DNA from 3 places in the Streptomyces sp. NPDC001068 genome. Region 2 is predicted to be linked to each of the others. Evidence: riboswitches for the same ligand, from Rfam matches in the RefSeq annotation. Region 2 holds a riboswitch; each other region holds the start of a gene.
What was found. A riboswitch is a leader RNA that binds a small molecule or an ion and turns the genes downstream of it on or off. The one in region 2 is predicted to bind cobalamin.

Region 1 (5,438 bases), on a different contig from region 2:
CCGACGGGCCGGGTCAGTGTCTTCTCCCGGGCGAACCGGACGCGTACGGGCAGGATCCCCAGTCCGTCCACGTGCCCCCGCCGGCTCTCCACCTCGTCCTCGATGTGCTCCCCGAGGACCTGGAAGCCGCCGCAGACCCCGAGCACGGGCCGCCCCTCGGCGGCCCGGCGGCGCAACGCCTCCGCGAGCCCCCGCTCGCGCAGCCACTCCAGGGCGCGGACCGTGCCCCGGGTACCGGGGACGACGACGAGGTCGGCGTCGGCGAGTTCCTCCGGCCGGTCCACGAACCGCACCACGACACCCGGTTCGGCGGCCAGCGCGTCCACGTCGGTGAAGTTGGACATCAGGGGGATCGCGCAGACGGCGACCCGGAGCACGTCCTCGCCGACGGGCGGCGCGGTGTCCGACTCCCGTACCGTCCCGCGCAGCGACACCCTGAGCCCGTCCTCCTCGTCGATCCCGAGCCCGTGCCGGAAGGGGAGCACGCCGTACGTCCGGCGTCCGGTCAGCCCGTGCAGCATGTCGAGGCCCGGCTCCAGCAGGGAGACGTCGCCACGGAACTTGTTGACGAGGAACCCGGAGACCAGGGCCTGGTCCTCGGGCGAGAGCAGGGCGACGGTGCCGAAGAAGGAGGCGAACACGCCCCCGCGGTCGATGTCGCCGACGACGAGGACGGGAATCCGCGCGTTGCGCGCGATCCCCATGTTCACGATGTCGGTCCGGCGCAGGTTGATCTCCGCCGGACTGCCCGCCCCCTCACAGATCACCGCGTCATACGTGCCCCGCAACTCGGCGAGGCAGTCGAGCACGGTGCCGAGCAGCTTCTGCCGCCGTCCGCCGTGGTAGCCGCGCGCGCTGAGCTCACCGACCGGCTTGCCGAGCAGCACGACCTGACTGCTCTGCTCGCCGCCCGGCTTGAGCAGCACGGGGTTCATCAGCGCGGTCGGCTCGACGCGGCAGGCCTGCGCCTGCATGGCCTGCGCCCGCCCGATCTCGGCGCCCTCGCGGGTGACGAAGGAGTTGAGGGACATGTTCTGCGCCTTGAACGGCGCGACCCTGACGCCCTGCCGGACCAGCCACCGGCAGATCCCGGCGGTGACGACGCTCTTGCCGGCGTCGGAGGTGGTACCGGCGACGAGGAGACCGCCGTTGTTCATGAGGCCCTCCCCGAGAGCGCCCCGCGCGCCAGGGCCGCGGCCGCGCTCACGCCGAGCGCCAGCCATCCCACCCGGCGCGACAGCCGTACCGCCCGCTCGATGTCGGCGACTTCCACAGCCCGTCCCTCCCCGTTCAGCACCGGCCGGTGCTCGATGCGCCCCCCGTACGACAGCGTCCCTCCGAGCCGCACCCCGAGCGCTCCCGCGAACGACGCCTCCACCGGCCCCGCGTTGGGGCTCGGATGCTTCGCCGCGTCGGACCGCCAGGCCCGCACGGCTCCCGCGGTGTCGTCGCCGGCGGCGGCCGCCAGCGCGGCGGTGAGCCGTGCCCCCGGCCATCCCGCCACGTCGTCCAGCCGCGCGGAGGCCCACCCGTACCGCCGGTACCGGGCGGACCGGTGACCCACCATCGCGTCCAGGGTGTTGACGGCCCGGAACCCGAGCAGCCCCGGCACCCCGGCGAGGGCTCCCCACACCAGCGCGCCCACGACCGCGTCGCTGGTGTTCTCGGCGACCGACTCCACGACGGCCCGGGCGATCCCGTCGGCGTCCAGGGCCTGCGGATCGCGCCCGCACAGATGGGGCAGCCGGGCCCGGGCGGCCTCGACGTCCCCGGCCCGCAGGGCGCGCCCGACGGCACCGGCCTCGCGGGCGAGCGAAGTGCCCCCGACCACGGCCCAGGTGGCGGTCGCGGTGAGCGCGACGGAGGCGGCGGCGGACGGCCGCAGGGCACGCTGGGCCAGGACGCCCAGCGTCACGGCGCCACCGGCGCAGACCGCGGTGTGCAGGGAGCCCCAGCCGCGGTCGTCCCGCCACAGCACCCGTTCGACGGCTCCTGCCGCCCGGCCGAACGCGGCGACCGGATGCCCGCGGCGAGGATCGCCGAGCAGCAGGTCACCGAGAAGGCCGGCGGCGGCGCCGTACGCGAAGACGCGACCGGCACCCATCGGCTCAGCCGGCCGCGGGGGCGTGAACGGTCCGGGTACTCAACCTCGTTCGGCAGCCGCGCATGGCGATATGTCCTCACTCAGGGTGTCCACGCCCTGGTTCGACGAGACCGGCGGTGAGAGTTCCTGGCTCCCGGGGGTTGTTACCCCGGTGACAGTGGCGGGACCGCGCCGGATTCGCACCGGCTTCCTCTCTTGCCGCCGTACTTGGCTCCGGAAGTCCACCACGCCCCCGGAAGAGCCGTCAACTTGCCGTTGACCTGCGAGGGGAGTGTGTGGGAAGGCCCACACCGGTGGTCCAGCGGGGTTCGTGGGGCATGTCGAAGGCTCCTTCCCGACGGATCGGGAAGGAGCCTTCGGAGGCCGCCGGCGACCGGTCCGGCAGGGCCGTTGCCACGGCCGGGACCTTGCGACGGTCAGGACTCGGCGTAGGTCAGGACTTGGCGACGATCAGGTGGATGCCGTAGGCGACGACGGCCGCGCAGGCCGCGAAGCACAGGTAGGCGGCGGTCACGGCCAGGGCCGCGGAGTCGCCCTGGGCCGTGGCGCGTTCGCGGGCGGACAGGCCCTTGATGCCGAGGGTGAAGAGGGCGACCATGCCCACGGTGACCACGAGGCTGACGCCGAAGACGGAGCCGATGGCTGCCCAGTCGATGTTCATGTCGGGTTCTTCCTCGGGTGTCAGACGGTCGCGGCCGGGTCGGCGGCGGGAGCGGCGGGGGAGGGGATGGTGGCCGTCAGGGCGTCGGCGACCGGGCCCGCGGGCGGCGGGGTCACGGCGGCCATCGCCGCGGTCACCACGCCGGACGGCTCGGTGCCGTCGGTGTCGTTGACGTTCGCGCTGTCCACCACCTGGCGGCGGGAGAGCTTCCAGATCGCGGCGCTCGCGGCGACGAGGAAGACGGCGACGGCCGCCGTGCCCCAGTCGCCGAGGTCGGTCACGGACTCGGCGAGCGCGCCGACGGCCGCGGCCGCGGGGAGGGTGAGCACCCAGGCGACCATCATGCGGGTCGCGGTGGACCAGCGGACCGTGCCGCCCTTGCGGCCCAGGCCCGCGCCCATCACGGAGCCGGAGACGACGTGCGTGGTGGAGAGCGAGAAGCCGAGGTGGGAGGAGGCCAGGATGGCGGTGGCCGCGCTGGTCTGGGCGGCGAAGCCCTGCCGCGGCTGGAGGTCGGTCAGGCCCTTGCCCATGGTGCGGATGATCCGCCAGCCGCCGATGTAGGTGCCGAGCGCGATCGCCAGGCCGGCGGAGAGGATGACCCAGGTGGGAGGGTTCGAGCCGGGCGCGACGGAGCCGCCCGCGATCAGCGCGAGGGTGATGATGCCCATCGTCTTCTGCGCGTCGTTGGTGCCGTGGGCGAGTGAGACGAGGCCGGCGGAGGCGATCTGGCCGGCGCGGTAGCCCTTGCGGGTGGCGTTGTCGTCGGCGTTCCCGCCGATCCCGTAGGAAAGGCGGGTGGCGAGCATCGCCGCGAGGCCCGCGACGACGGGAGCGGCGACCGCCGGCAGCAGGATCTTGGTGACCAGGACGTCGCCGTGCACCGCGCCGAAGCCGGCGGAGGCGACGGTGGCGCCGACAAGGCCGCCCATCAGGGCGTGCGAGGAGCTGGAGGGCAGGCCCACCAGCCAGGTCACCAGGTTCCAGAGGATCGCGCCGACGAGGGCGGCGAAGATGACCTCGGGCCGGATGCCGTTCTCGTCGACGAGGCCCTTGGAGATCGTGTTGGCGACCTCCACGGAGAGGAAGGCGCCCACCAGGTTGAGCGCGGCGGACATGGTCACCGCGATCTTGGGCTTGAGCGCGCCGGTCGAGATGGTCGTGGCCATCGCGTTGGCGGTGTCGTGGAAACCGTTCGTGAAATCGAACGCGAGTGCGGTCACCACCACAATCGCGAGGATCAGCGAGAAGCTTTCCATTTACCCAGACAATCTTTAGAGGTCATCAGCTGTTGGACCGTAGGAAACCTGAATGAACGGAAGGTGAACTGAGATGGTCCCTGTGGTGTCTGGTGACGTCTGTGGAGTATCCGGGCGCGCGGACGGGCCGGGCCGCCGTACCGAATCGGGCCCGGCGGCCCGTTCGTCCGTTGGTCAGCGGCCGTCGGCGAACGCCTTCAGCCGGCCCGCCGATCCGTTGAAGAGATTCTGGTCACCCGGCAGGCCGCCGCGGTTGTCGTACTGCCAGAACGTCCATCGCGACCAGCCTCCCGGCAGCGTGCCCGCGTCCGCCGAGCCGTGCCGGGCGATCCACAGGGCGTGGTCCGCGGCGAAGGCGCCGCTGCCGCCGGTGCAGAGGTTCCACCAGTGGGTGGTTGTGTAGATCACCGGCCGCCGGCCGGTCTCCCGCCTCATCTCGTCGCTGAAGGACCTGATCCACCGGACCATCCCGGAGCGGCTCAGGCCGTAGCAGCGGTGCTTCCTGTCGTACGGGTCGTACTCGATGTCGAGCGCCGGCGGCAGGGTCCAGCCGTCCGCGCTCCAGGTGCCGCCGTGGCTCACGAAGTACGCGGCCTGGCGGGCGCCCGACGACTGGTCGGGCAGGGCGAAGTGGTAGGCGCCCCGCATGATCCCGGCCGCGCGTGAACCGTTGTACTGCTGGTCGAAGTACGGGTTGCGGTAGCCGGTGGACTCCGTCGCCTTGATGTAGACGAACATGGCGCCCTCCGCCCTGGCGCGGGGCCAGTCGACGTTCTTCTGGTGCGAGGAGACGTCGTGCCCGGCCGGCAGGTCCGCCGCGGACGCCGGTGTCCCGACGAGCGCGGGAGCGGCTCCCGCGAGGCAGAGGGCGAGGACGGCCGCGGCGAGCGTGCGGGCGCGGTGCCGCCGGTGGCGCGGGCGTGGCAGGAAGCGGTCACGGGCCATGAATCCCCCCGGAATGGCGACGTCTGTGACAAATCGTCCAGAGGCTATTGGAAGATCGACGGATCATCGGCGATCTTCGGCCAAGCTGCGGAATGGCTGTTTTTGTGCTGCTTTGCGCTCTACTGGATCCGGGGCGTCCGGCCTAAAGTGCATTGCCGCACAGGCCGGTTGGGGCGTCGGCTGGCAGGATCGGATCATGGCTGAACGGCGGCGGGACGAGCGGGACGGGCGGGACGGACAGGGTGGCGGGCGAGGTGTCTCGCAGCCGCGAAGACGGGACGTGCGCGCGGAGGAGACGGCCGCCTGGCGCGAACTCGTCGCCACGGCCTGTCGTACGGTGGCCGACGGGCTGGTCGTCGGCACCTCCGGCAACGTCTCGGTGCGCGTCGGCGACACCGTGCTGGTCACGCCGTCCGGCGTGCCGTACGACCGCCTCACCCCCGACGACGTGACGGGCGTCGACCTCCTC
Region 2 (5,438 bases):
CCTCGCGGGTCGCCGGGGCGTCGATACGGGCGTAGGCGGGCTCGCCGAAGCGGGCGGTCAGGTCGGCGTAGTGCTCGGAGGGCGTCCGGTCCGTCACGGCCGTGATCTCGGAGGCGAGCAGGGCGAGCAGGATGCCGTCCTTGTCGGTGGTCCACACCGAGCCGTCCCGGCGCAGGAAGGAGGCGCCGGCCGACTCCTCGCCGCCGAACCCGATCCCGCCGGTGACCAGTCCGTCCACGAACCACTTGAACCCGACGGGCACCTCGACCAGTTGGCGCCCGAGGTCGGCGGCCACCCGGTCGATCATCGAGGAGGAGACCAGGGTCTTGCCGATGCCGGTGCCCGACGGCCAGCGGTCGCGGTGCCGGTAGAGGTAGGAGATGGCGACGGCCAGGTAGTGGTTGGGGTTCATCAGGCCGGCGTCGCGGGTGACGATGCCGTGCCGGTCCGCGTCCGCGTCGTTTCCGGTGGCGACCCGGAACTCTTCGCGCTTCTCGATCAGCGAGGCCATCGCGTACGGCGAGGAGCAGTCCATGCGGATCTTGCCGTCCCAGTCCAGCGTCATGAACCGCCAGGTGGGGTCGGTGTACGGGTTGACCACGGTGAGGTCCAGGCCGTGCCGTTCGGCGATCCGGCCCCAGTAGGCGACGGAGGCCCCGCCGAGCGGGTCGGCCCCGATGCGCAGTCCGGACGCCCGCACCGCGTCGAGGTCCAGGACGCTCGGCAGGTCGTCGACGTACACGCCCATGAAGTCGTAGCGGCCGGTGGTCGGCGCGGCGAGGGCGCGCTCGTACGGGAGGCGCTGTACGTCCTTCATCCCGCCCGCGATGATCTGGTTGGCGCGGTCCTGGATCCAGGACGTGGCGTCGGAGGCGGCGGGCCCGCCGCTGGGCGGGTTGTACTTGAACCCGCCGTCGGCGGGCGGGTTGTGCGACGGGGTGACCACGACGCCGTCCGCGAGGCCGGTGGTGCGGCCGCGGTTGTGGGTGAGGATGGCGTGTGAGACGGCGGGGGTCGGCGTGTAGCCGTCGGCGCTGTCGACGAGGACGGTGACGCCGTTGGCCGCGAACACCTCCAGGGCGGTCACCTTCGCGGGCTCGGACAGGGCGTGCGTGTCGGCACCCAGGAAGAGGGGGCCGTCGGTGCCCTGACCGCCGCGGTACTCGCAGATGGCCTGGCTGGTGGCCGCGATGTGGTCCTCGTTGAAGGCGGTCGCCAGTGACGAACCGCGGTGCCCGGAGGTGCCGAACGCCACCCGCTGGGCCGGGTCGGCCGGCTCGGGGTGCCGTGCGTAGTACGCCGTGACCAGCCGGGCCACGTCGACGAGGTCCTCCGGAGCGGCCGGCCGGCCCGCTCGCTCATGTGGCATGAGTCCACTTCCTCCGCAGTCGTTGATCGATCGCTGGAGGCCCATCCTTCCCTGTCGGCGGCGGTGGAGGCGAGCGCGGCTCCGGTCCGGACGCCGAGGACACGGCGGGTTCACGGCCGGTTCACGGCACCGGGGCCGGGCCTCTTCCCCGGCGGGCCGCCGCCCGGGGACGCGAGAGGGCCCCCGGGTGGTTCCGAGGGGCCCTCGCGTGACGTGAGTCGTTCAGTGCGCGGCGGGAACCGTCCGTCCGGCCGGGGCCTTCGCGGGCCGCGGGTTGAGCTGCCGCTCCGCCAACTCGCCGAAGAGCAGGCCGAAGCCGCCCCACAGCACCAGCTGGATGGCGAGCGCGGAGACCCGGAACCGCCACAGCAGGGTGGCCGGGAAGTCCGCCGGCACCTCGTTGATGGCGGGCAGGAACCGGTAGGCGAGCGCGATGACCACGGCGAAGGCGGCCACCGCGACCATGGTCGCCCACCAGGTGCCGAGGCTGGGCGCCAGCCGCTTGCCCAGGATGGTGGCGGCGACCGCCAGCAGCACGCTGAGCACCATCATCAGGAAGTACAGCGTGGTCCGCTTGCCGATGGTGTCCGGGTCGCCCACCGACGGCGGGTTGGCCGGGTACTTCAGGAACGGCACGACGTACACGGCGAGCAGCGCGCAGCCGGACAGCAGCAGTGCCGTCGCCCGGGGCGAGAAGCGGCCGACGCGGCCGAGGGCGAAGCAGTAGGCGAGCGCGGCGATGCCGCCGAACGCGACCCCGTAGACCAGCACACCGGTGGCCAGGCCCGCGGTGGACTGCAGGGAGCGGGAGACGACCTCCATCTCGTGCTCGTGCGAGTGGGCGTCCTCGAAGCTGATCGCCTTGTCGACGTTCGGCTCACCGAGGAGGTAGGCGACGACCAGGGCGAGCGCACCGGCGACGAGGCCGGCGAGCATGCCCCGCCACAGGAGGTTTCTTACCGTTGCGGAGTTCATGGGCGTGCGGCGTCCCTTACGTCAGTGGCAGGGGAAGCCGAGGAGGTGGCGGGCGTCGTGCACCCACTCGTGGACGTCCGTGCCGCTGAACACGGAGGTGGCGCCCTGCTCGGCGCCGACGAAGTAGAGCAGGACGATCATGAGGATGCCGAAGAAGACCGCCCACGGAGCTATCGCGCTCAGCGGCAGCTTGGCGGGAACGACGGGGGTGGTGGCTGTCGGCTGCGCGACGGTCTGCGCCATGGCAGAACCTCCTCTGGGAGTTCGCGTCCCATCTCGGTGGTGCACTTGACGACGGCTACGGGTCTGACTCGCGAGATCCCCGGGGGTTCTCGCACACAGTGGCGCGACCGTGCCGGACTTCCACCGGCTTCCGTTCTGGCGTCGTCGATATCGGACCGACCGTACCGCGTGTCAGGGGCACGGCCAAGACCGCGCCCACCTGGCGTGATCTTCCTCTCCCGCCGGCCGGCACGTTTCGGGGCCACCGGGGCGGCGGTGACCGGAACCGTTGGGTCAGGCGAGCCCCAGTTCGCGCTCGCCGAGCGGGGCGAAGTACCGCTGCACGTCGGCGTCGGTGACCTCGGCGAGGGTGGCCGGCGACCAACGGGGGGCACGGTCCTTGTCGATGACCTGGGCGCGGATGCCCTCCACCAGGTCGGGCGTGGTCAGGGCCCGGCAGGAGACGCGGTACTCCTGGTCGAGGACCTCCTCGAGCGAACCGAGCCGCCGGGCCCGGCGCAGCGCGGCGAGCGTGACCTTGAGGGCGGTCGGCGACCTCGACAGCAGGGTGTGTGCCGCCTCCTTGGCCCCCGGGTCGCCGTGGTCGAGCAGCCGCCGGACGATCTCCTCGACCGTGCCGGCGGTGTAGCAGGCGTCGATCCACTCCCGGTGACGGGCCAGTTCGCCGTCCGGCGCCGGTCGCACGTGCCGGGCGAGCGCGTCGGGGACGGGCCGCTCGGCGAGGTCGGCGATAAGCCCTTCGACGCGCTCGGAGGGCACGCAGTGGTCGGCGAGCCCGCACAACAGGGCGTCCGCGGCGCCGATCTGGGCTCCCGTCAGGGCGAGGTGGGTGCCGAGTTCGCCGGGGGCGAGGGCGAGCAGGCGGGTGCCGCCGACGTCCGGGACGAAGCCGATGCCGGTCTCCGGCATGGCGATCCGGGAACGCTCGGTGGCGATCCGGACGCTGCCGTGCGCGGAGACGCCGACTCCGCCGCCCATCACGATGCCGTCCATGATCGCGACGTAGGGCTTGGGGTAGCGGGCGATGCGGGCGTTGAGGCGGTACTCGTCGCGCCAGAACGCGGCGGCGCCGGTGCCGTCGCCGTCGCGGGCGTCGTCGTGGACGGCGCGGATGTCGCCGCCCGCGCACAGGCCGCGCTCCCCCGCGCCGGTGAGGACGACGGTCGCCACGGCGGGGTCGTGCTCCCAGGCGGTGAGCGCCTCGTCGATGGCGCGGACCATGGCGTGGGAGAGGGCGTTGAGGGCCTTGGGGCGGTTGAGGACGAGTCGGCCCACCCGGCCGGCGGTGTGCAGCAGGACGTCGTTCATCGGATGGCCTCCGTACGCCCTCGGGCCGTGGTGACACGCATGATCTCGTAGGTTCCTTCCGGGATCCGGTGGACCCGCAGGTCACGGATGATCTTCTCGACACGGTACGCGCCGCGCGGCCGCGGGTGGCCGCACGGGGTGCCGTCCTCGTGGCGGGACCGCCCGGCACCGGCCGGGCGGACCCCCGGCAGATCCGGTGAACCGGCAGGGAACACTTGGTCATGGGTTCGCCTGGACGGCCGTTCGGGTGAACACGTCTGCCTAGCATGAGGCGATCACGAACGGTACGGACCCGGGAGCTGGGATGGTGTTGTCCGGCCTCGACGCGAGGTCGCCGCGTCCCTGGGCGGTCGTCGCGGTCGTCGTCGTCTGCCTGGTGGCCGGAGTCCTGGCGCTCGCCCGCGGCCCGCGCCCCGCGCACGCCGGCCCGAACACGCTGCCGCACACCACGGTCGAGGTGTCCCCCAGCCGCTGCGGGCGGGGCTGGAGCGCACCGGCCCCCGGTGTCCAGGTCTTCGACCTGCGCAACCCTACCGACGGTTCCGCCGAGGTCTTCCTGGAGGACCCGCGCAGCCGGGCCGTCTACGGCGAGGTCGAGGACATCGGCCCCGGCACCACCCGGGAACTCACCGTCCGGCTCGGCAGGGGCAGTTACGCGTTCATGTGCGTCCCGGACGACTCCGACGCGGTCACCGGGCCCACGGTCCGCGTCACGCGGGGCAGGAGCGGTCCGGCCGCGGCCCCGGTCACCGAGCACGACCTGATCCCGCCGGCGCTCGCCTACCAGAAGTGGATCGGCGGCGGCCTGTCCGACGTGGTACGGCTGACGACGAGGCTCCGGGACGCCGTCGACGGCGGCGACCTGGCCGCCGCCCGCGCCGACTGGCTGCCGGCCCACCTCGAGTACGAGCGGCTGGGCGCCGCGTACGACGCCTTCGGGGACGCGGACGGCGCCGTCGACGGCACGGACGCGGGCCTGCTCGGCGGGGTCCACGACAAGGACTTCACCGGCTTCCACCGGATCGAGTACGGCCTGTGGCACGGCGAGTCGGCGAGCGGGCTGCGCGGCCCGGCGGACGGCCTGGTCACGTCGGTCACCGCGCTCCGGGACGACTGGGCGCAGACCCGGATGGACCCGGCCCAGTTGGGGCTGCGGGCGCACGAGATCCTGGAGAACACGGTGCAGTTCGAACTGACCGGCCGGACCGACTACGGAAGCGGCAGCAACCTGGCCACCGCCCGCGCCAACCTGGACGGCACGGCGCAGGTCATGACCCGGCTGCGCCCGCTGCTGGCCACCCGGTACGCCGGGCTGCCGGCCCTGGAGAGCGAACTGGCCCGGGTCGCGGGGACGCTGGACGCCTTCGAGCACGACGGCACCTGGACGCCCCTCGGGAAGCTGAGCCACCGGCAGCGCGAGAAGGTCGACGCGGCACTCGGGGACCTGGTGGAACGGCTGGCGTCGGTGGCGACCCTGTGCGATCCGCGGAGGACGGTGTGAGCAGCCAGGAGAAGCCCGGCCGGAGCGGGGTCGGCCGCCGCG
Region 3 (5,438 bases), on a different contig from region 2:
CCGTCGAGCGTAGTCCGGAGAAGTCCACGCTGGTGTTGCAGTGGCGTGCCGCCTTGGAGCGTCAGGACTATCCGCGCTACAGGCAAAGCCTTCAGGAGGCTGCGGGAGACCTGGGGCTTCAGCGGTTCAATGATCAGAAGTTGAACAGCATCCATGCTAGGTACCGGGTGCGGTGGGCGAAGGCACTTGAGAAGCTGGCGCACGATGCCGACTTCGACCGTGAGATCCGCCTGCGCGCCGAGTGGGCACTTCTCGCCGACACGACCGGAGTCCTGATCGTCTCCGCCTCGGACGTCATAGAGGCGCTCGGCCTTTCGCCTGGTCCCCAGGTGGCCCGCGCCCTGCGTCTCGCACAGGTCCTCCGGGAGTTCCACCCTGACGACTCGGCCGAGCAGCTTCTGCAGCGCCTTTCCGTGCAGTGGGTCGCTATAAGTCAGTAGCTGCACGCGTCGACAACGCCAGGGGGATGGGCCACGGATCGGAAGCGCGGCCTATCCCCTGCGATGGGAAAGACCAGCCCACGGATCGCCGAAATGGACAGCGCACGACCGCGATGGTGAGGGTCCTGGAACGCCACCGGTGTTTACCGCGATGCACTTTATCGCCGTCGCGCTGACGCTCTAGGTGCCCACAGGGGCACTCAGAGCACCGGGAACCAATCCTGAGCTGCGGTTATGCCTTCCCCGCTTAACATGACGTTTTTCTGATGACGCATTATGTGGAGAGTGTGGTGATCCCGGAGGCTGCCGGGAAGCGTGCCTGACCTGCTGTTTTGCCCATGCGCGTAATGTGCGGTGTGGCCGGTGTCACGGGCCGGATGGCAGGAGGATCGAACGGCTGTGCGTGCACGTCGTCCCTGGTGAGGTCCTCGGGCTTTCAGTGTCCGCGGGGGCGGCGGGAGATCGTCTGGGGGAGCTTTCCCGTCCCCCAGCAGCCGTCGAGGATCTCGAGCAGGTTCTCGGGGTCGCGGAAGACCTCGGCGATCCGGTCGCCGTACTGGTCAAGGAGCGGGTCGCTTCGGACCATCTGCCCGTACGCCGGACTTGATAGCCTCGACGTGCCAGTCGAACCACGTCCGTGGTCAGGGAATCCGGTGGGAATCCGGAGCTGACGCGCAGCGGTGAGGGGGACGGGCGGGGCACGCGAGCCACTGGGAGACCGGGAAGGCGTCCCGGCCGGAGGAACCCGAGTCCGAAGACCTGCTGGCACCTCCGTGCCCCGGCGCGGAGGACGTCCGCAGGCCAGGCTCCGCGTACGAGCCCCGACACCCGCCGAGGCATGCCGTGCAGTTCCGCGCTCCCGCGACCCCGTCCGTCCTTCCGGCGCAGGGGGTGAGCCCGATGTCCCGGCCGCGACCCGAGGCAGGACGTTCGGCGAACCCCGCGGCCACACCGGCACCCTGCCGTGTCGTGGTCTGCCGGGACTGCTGCTGCGGCACCCCGAAGGTCACCGGGGTGGATCACGACCGGCAGTTGGCGCGCCTGTCGGAGCAGGTTCCCGTGCGGGTCTCGGACTGCCTCGACGTGTGCGAGCACGCCAACGTGATCGTCGTCCAGCCCTCGGCCGCCGCGCGCGCCGCGGGAGCCCGCCCGGTCTGGCTCGGCCTGGTCAACGATCCCGAGGCCACCGAGGACGTCGCCGCCTGGGTGCGGGCCGGCGGGCCGGGCATCGCGCCCTGTCCCGACATCCTCGAGCTGTACGTCTTCACCCCGCCGGGCAGGGCGAGTTGACCGGTCGGCGTGACCGAGGCCGGGGAGTTCCCGGGCGGGGGGTGACGGGAAGCGCGTACGGCTGCCCGACGGCGCCCGCGGGCGGTCGGGGTGGTCAGGTGGCGGCCTCGCAGCGACGGCCGGCCGCCTCGTCGCCGATCTCCCGGTAGGTCCGGGCGGCCCGCTCGTAGTAGGGGCGGCCTTCGTCCTCCAGCAGGGCTCCCAGTGTCTCCAGGGCTTCGGCCTGACGGAAGTTCGGCTGGAGCTTCTCCATCAGCTCCACCGCCTCGGTGAGGGCGGCGACCGCCTCGGCGCGGCGGTCGAGGTCCGCCAGGCACTGTCCGATGCGCGCCAGCACGTACGGCCGGCACTGTGCCGCGATGGTGGGCGTCATGCCCGAACTCCCGTCGCCGATCAGGTCGAGCGTCCCGCGGTACTGCCGCAGGGCTTCGGCGGTACGCCCCTGCTTCCTGCGGCAGTGGCCGATCTGGGAGAGGGTCTGCACGTACGCGTCGATGTCGCCGGCCGCCTGGAACATCCCCGCGGCCACGGCCGCCGACGCCGCGGCCTCGTCGGGTCGGTCGAGCGCCAGCAGGGCACGCGAGGTGTAGTCGTGTGCCGCGGCGACCTGTTGGGCGGCACCGCTCCGCTCGGCGAGTTCCAGTGCCCGCGCGGTGCAGCGGAGCATGGCCTCGGGGTCGCTGGGCGGCACCCAGTGGACCCAGGCGAGGTAGTTGAGCTGCGTCGCCTGCTGTACGGGGTCGGCGAGGGCGACGGCGGCCTCCGCGCCGAGAGAGAAGACTTCACGCCAGTGGGGGGCATGGGCCCAGCGGTCGGAGAACCAGTGCATCGACTCGGCGCAGTCCAGGACCGGTCGATGCCGGCCGGCGGCCGACGCGGAGCGCAGTGCTCCGAGCCAGTTCTCCACCTCCGCCCGCAGCCAGTCCTCCGCTTCCTCCGTGCTGCCGAGGGCGGGGACGTCCGGGTCGGGGCGGCCGTAGCCGGGCTCGAACCAGCGTCCGGCGGCCGTCGCCGTCCGCAACAGCCACACCGTCACCCGTTCCCGGACGGCCGCGGCGGCGTCGCCCTCCTCCGCCTGGAGCCGGTCGCGGGCGAAGAGCCGGACGAGGTCGTGGAACCGGTACCTTCCCGCCCCGGCGTCCTGGAGGAGGCCGAGGTCCACGAGGTCGTCCAGCGCCTCCCAGGCGTCCCCGAGCGGGAGTCCGCCGGCCACCGAGGCCAGTTCGGCGCCGAAGTCCCGCCCCGGCAGCACCGCCAGTCTTCGGAAGACCTGCCGTGCCGAGGGGGTCAGCTGTTCGTAGGACATCATGAACGCGGCGGCGATCCGCAGGTCCCCCGCCCTGAACTGGTCGAGGCGGTGTTCCTCGGGGGCGAGCCGGGCGGCCAGTTCCGCGGCATCCCAGTCGGGCCGGCTGAGCAGCCGGTTCCCGATGATCCGCAGCGCGAGGGGCAGGCCCCCGCAGCTCTCGGCGAGCCGGGTGAGGGCCGCGCCGTCGACGGTCCGCCCGTTCAGGATCCCGGCCAGCAGGTTCGTGGACTCGGCCGGCCCGAGCGGCCCGAGGGCCAGCCTGCGCACGCCCTCCAGACCGGCCAGCAGCCGCCTGGTGGTGACCAGGACCCGGCTCGTGCCGCCGCCGGGCAGGAGCGGGCGTACCTGTTCCTCGGACCCGGCGTTGTCGAGGACGACCAGGATGCGGCGGTCCCGCATCAACGACCGGTAGAGCGAGGCCCGCTCATGGACGTCGGGCGGGATCCGCTGGTCGGGCACACCGAGGGCACGCAGCAACGCCCGCAGGGCGTCGGGGACGGGCAGCGGGCGTTGCGAGATCCCGAACAGGTCGAGGAAGACGGCCCCGTCGGGGAAGCTCGGCAGTAACGCATGGGCGGCGCGGACGGCGAACGTGGTCTTGCCGAGGCCCGCGGATCCGGTGACCAGCCCGACGACGCCGACGCCGGGCGCGCTCTCGGCGTAGACCAGATCGCTCACCCAGATCAGCTCCCGCGAGCGGCCGGTGAAGTCCGCCACCACGCGGGGCAGTTCGTGGAGTCCGGCGGCCGGACGGCTCCAGTGGTCCGCCAGCCTGCCGTCCCGGGCCAGTTCCAGGAACCGGGTACGGGTGTCGCCGGCGAGCTTCAGCGCGTCGGCCAGCGCGGTGACGGTGCGGTGCCGTGGACCTCTGCTCCGGCCGCGCTCGATGTCCGACAGCGTGCGGGCGCTGACCCCTGAGGCCTCGGCCAGCTGTTCGAGCGTCAGGTGTGCCGCACGCCGATGGCCGCGCAGCAGCTCGGCGAAGCCGTTCTGTGTCGTGATGGGTCACTCCTGCCGGACAACCGCGAGACGGAGGTCCCATGATGGAAGTCCGCACCCCGGGCAAACACGGACGGCGGCGCACCCCGGGCAGGACAGGAGCGCACCCGTCGGCTACCGGCCCCGCCGCAGTTCCCGGGGGCTGACCCCGTATCTGGCCTTGAACGCCCGGTTGAAGCCGCTGAGATCGCCGAATCCCGCGTCGAACGCGAGCGCCGAGACCGGCCGGTCGGCGAAGCGCGCGTCCAGCAGCCGCAGCCGTACCTGTTCGAGCCGGCGCTCGCGGATGTAGTGCGCCACCGTCTCCCGCTCGGGCCGGAAGAGCTTGTGCAGATAGCGGGTGGAGATGCCGAAGGCGGCCGCCACCCGAACCGGGTCGAGTCCTGGGTCGGCCAGGTTCCGGTCGATGTGGTCCCTGATCCGCAGTGGCAGGGTCCGCTGCAGGGAGCCGGCCAGCCGCGGGCTCTCGGCCAGGGGCTCGCCGAGCAGCGTGACCAGCAGGTCGTTCGCCAGGGCGAGCGCGCCCGAGCTCTGCGACCGGCTCGGTTCGCCGGTGTTCCGGGTCAGTTCGCCGGCGTTCCGGGCCAGGTCGAGCAGCGCCCGGCGGGAGACCCCGGCCAGCCCGGTGCGGGCGTTCACCCGACGGGCGGCCAGCCGCCGCTGGTCCTGCTCGCCGAGTCGTACGAGGTGCCGCGGGAACGCGAACACCCACAGGCCGAAGGACTCGGCGAAGTCCAGCTCGAAGGCGCGGCGCGACTCCAGGACCACGCAGTCACCGGGGTCGAGCCGGATCCGGCGGTCGCCCTGCGCGATCCCGGCCGCTCCCCGCACCTGCATGCCGAGCAGAAGGTAGTGGGCCTCGGCAGCGTCCACGAGCCGCTGGGTGCGCGTCATCGACTGCGCGGTCGCCGCGATGTCCCCCACCGCCAGCCCGTCCACCTCGTACGCCCGGACCCGGCCGCCGATCGCCTCGCCGGGCCTTCCCGCGGTCTCGACCCCCACGAAGGTCCGCGTGCACGCGTCGCGCCAGAACTCGGCCCGGTCGCCCGGGACGACCCCCTCGAAACTCAGCACCCCCGGCATGCCGCGAGTGTACGTGCGCTCTCGCGGCCGGCGCGCGGGCCGCGGAAGAGCCCCGATCCTGCGTGCTGTTCTGCGTGTTCACCCGCGCGCCGGACGACTTGGATGGCGACGTCGGACAGGTGCGGCGCCTGTCCATCCGGTCAGGAGGCACCATGACGACGGTCAGGAACGTCGTGCTCGTGCACGGCGGTTTCGTGGACGGATCGGGCTGGCGGGGGGTCTACGACCACCTCGTCGCCGACGGCTACCAGGTGTCCGTCGTACAGAACCCCACCCTGTCGCTGGCGGGCGACGTCGCCGCCACGGGCCAGGTCCTC

Region 1: it holds a riboswitch for cobalamin, as region 2 does, so the genes downstream of both, ACFY3I_RS14760 (cobalamin biosynthesis protein) here and ACFY3I_RS07960 (CbtB-domain containing protein) in region 2, are expected to answer to the same signal.
Region 3: it holds a riboswitch for cobalamin, as region 2 does, so the genes downstream of both, ACFY3I_RS04555 ((2Fe-2S) ferredoxin domain-containing protein) here and ACFY3I_RS07960 (CbtB-domain containing protein) in region 2, are expected to answer to the same signal.

What each region holds. Positions count from the first base shown of each region.
Region 1 is NZ_JBIAYD010000004.1:548,026-553,463, forward strand. It holds gene ACFY3I_RS14755 (cobyric acid synthase) at 1-1,157, opposite strand, end outside; gene ACFY3I_RS14760 (cobalamin biosynthesis protein) at 1,154-2,104, opposite strand; cobalamin riboswitch at 2,204-2,346, opposite strand; gene ACFY3I_RS14765 (hypothetical protein) at 2,538-2,765, opposite strand; gene ACFY3I_RS14770 (anion permease) at 2,786-4,024, opposite strand; gene ACFY3I_RS14775 (lysozyme) at 4,199-4,969, opposite strand; gene ACFY3I_RS14780 (class II aldolase/adducin family protein) at 5,166-5,438, shown strand, end outside.
Region 2 is NZ_JBIAYD010000002.1:638,431-643,868, forward strand. It holds gene pgm (phosphoglucomutase (alpha-D-glucose-1,6-bisphosphate-dependent)) at 1-1,369, opposite strand, end outside; gene ACFY3I_RS07955 (CbtA family protein) at 1,592-2,344, opposite strand; gene ACFY3I_RS07960 (CbtB-domain containing protein) at 2,366-2,587, opposite strand; cobalamin riboswitch at 2,623-2,762, opposite strand; gene ACFY3I_RS07965 (enoyl-CoA hydratase/isomerase family protein) at 2,861-3,895, opposite strand; partial or broken gene ACFY3I_RS07970 (acyl-CoA dehydrogenase family protein) at 3,892-4,002, opposite strand; gene ACFY3I_RS07975 (EfeM/EfeO family lipoprotein) at 4,200-5,396, shown strand; gene efeB (iron uptake transporter deferrochelatase/peroxidase subunit) at 5,393-5,438, shown strand, end outside.
Region 3 is NZ_JBIAYD010000001.1:1,040,724-1,046,161, reverse strand. It holds gene ACFY3I_RS04565 (hypothetical protein) at 1-440, shown strand, start outside; gene ACFY3I_RS04560 (hypothetical protein) at 877-1,026, opposite strand; cobalamin riboswitch at 1,045-1,222, shown strand; gene ACFY3I_RS04555 ((2Fe-2S) ferredoxin domain-containing protein) at 1,341-1,730, shown strand; gene ACFY3I_RS04550 (NB-ARC domain-containing protein) at 1,825-3,759, opposite strand; partial or broken gene ACFY3I_RS04545 (helix-turn-helix domain-containing protein) at 3,850-4,011, opposite strand; gene ACFY3I_RS04540 (helix-turn-helix domain-containing protein) at 4,153-5,121, opposite strand; gene ACFY3I_RS04535 (alpha/beta fold hydrolase) at 5,274-5,438, shown strand, end outside.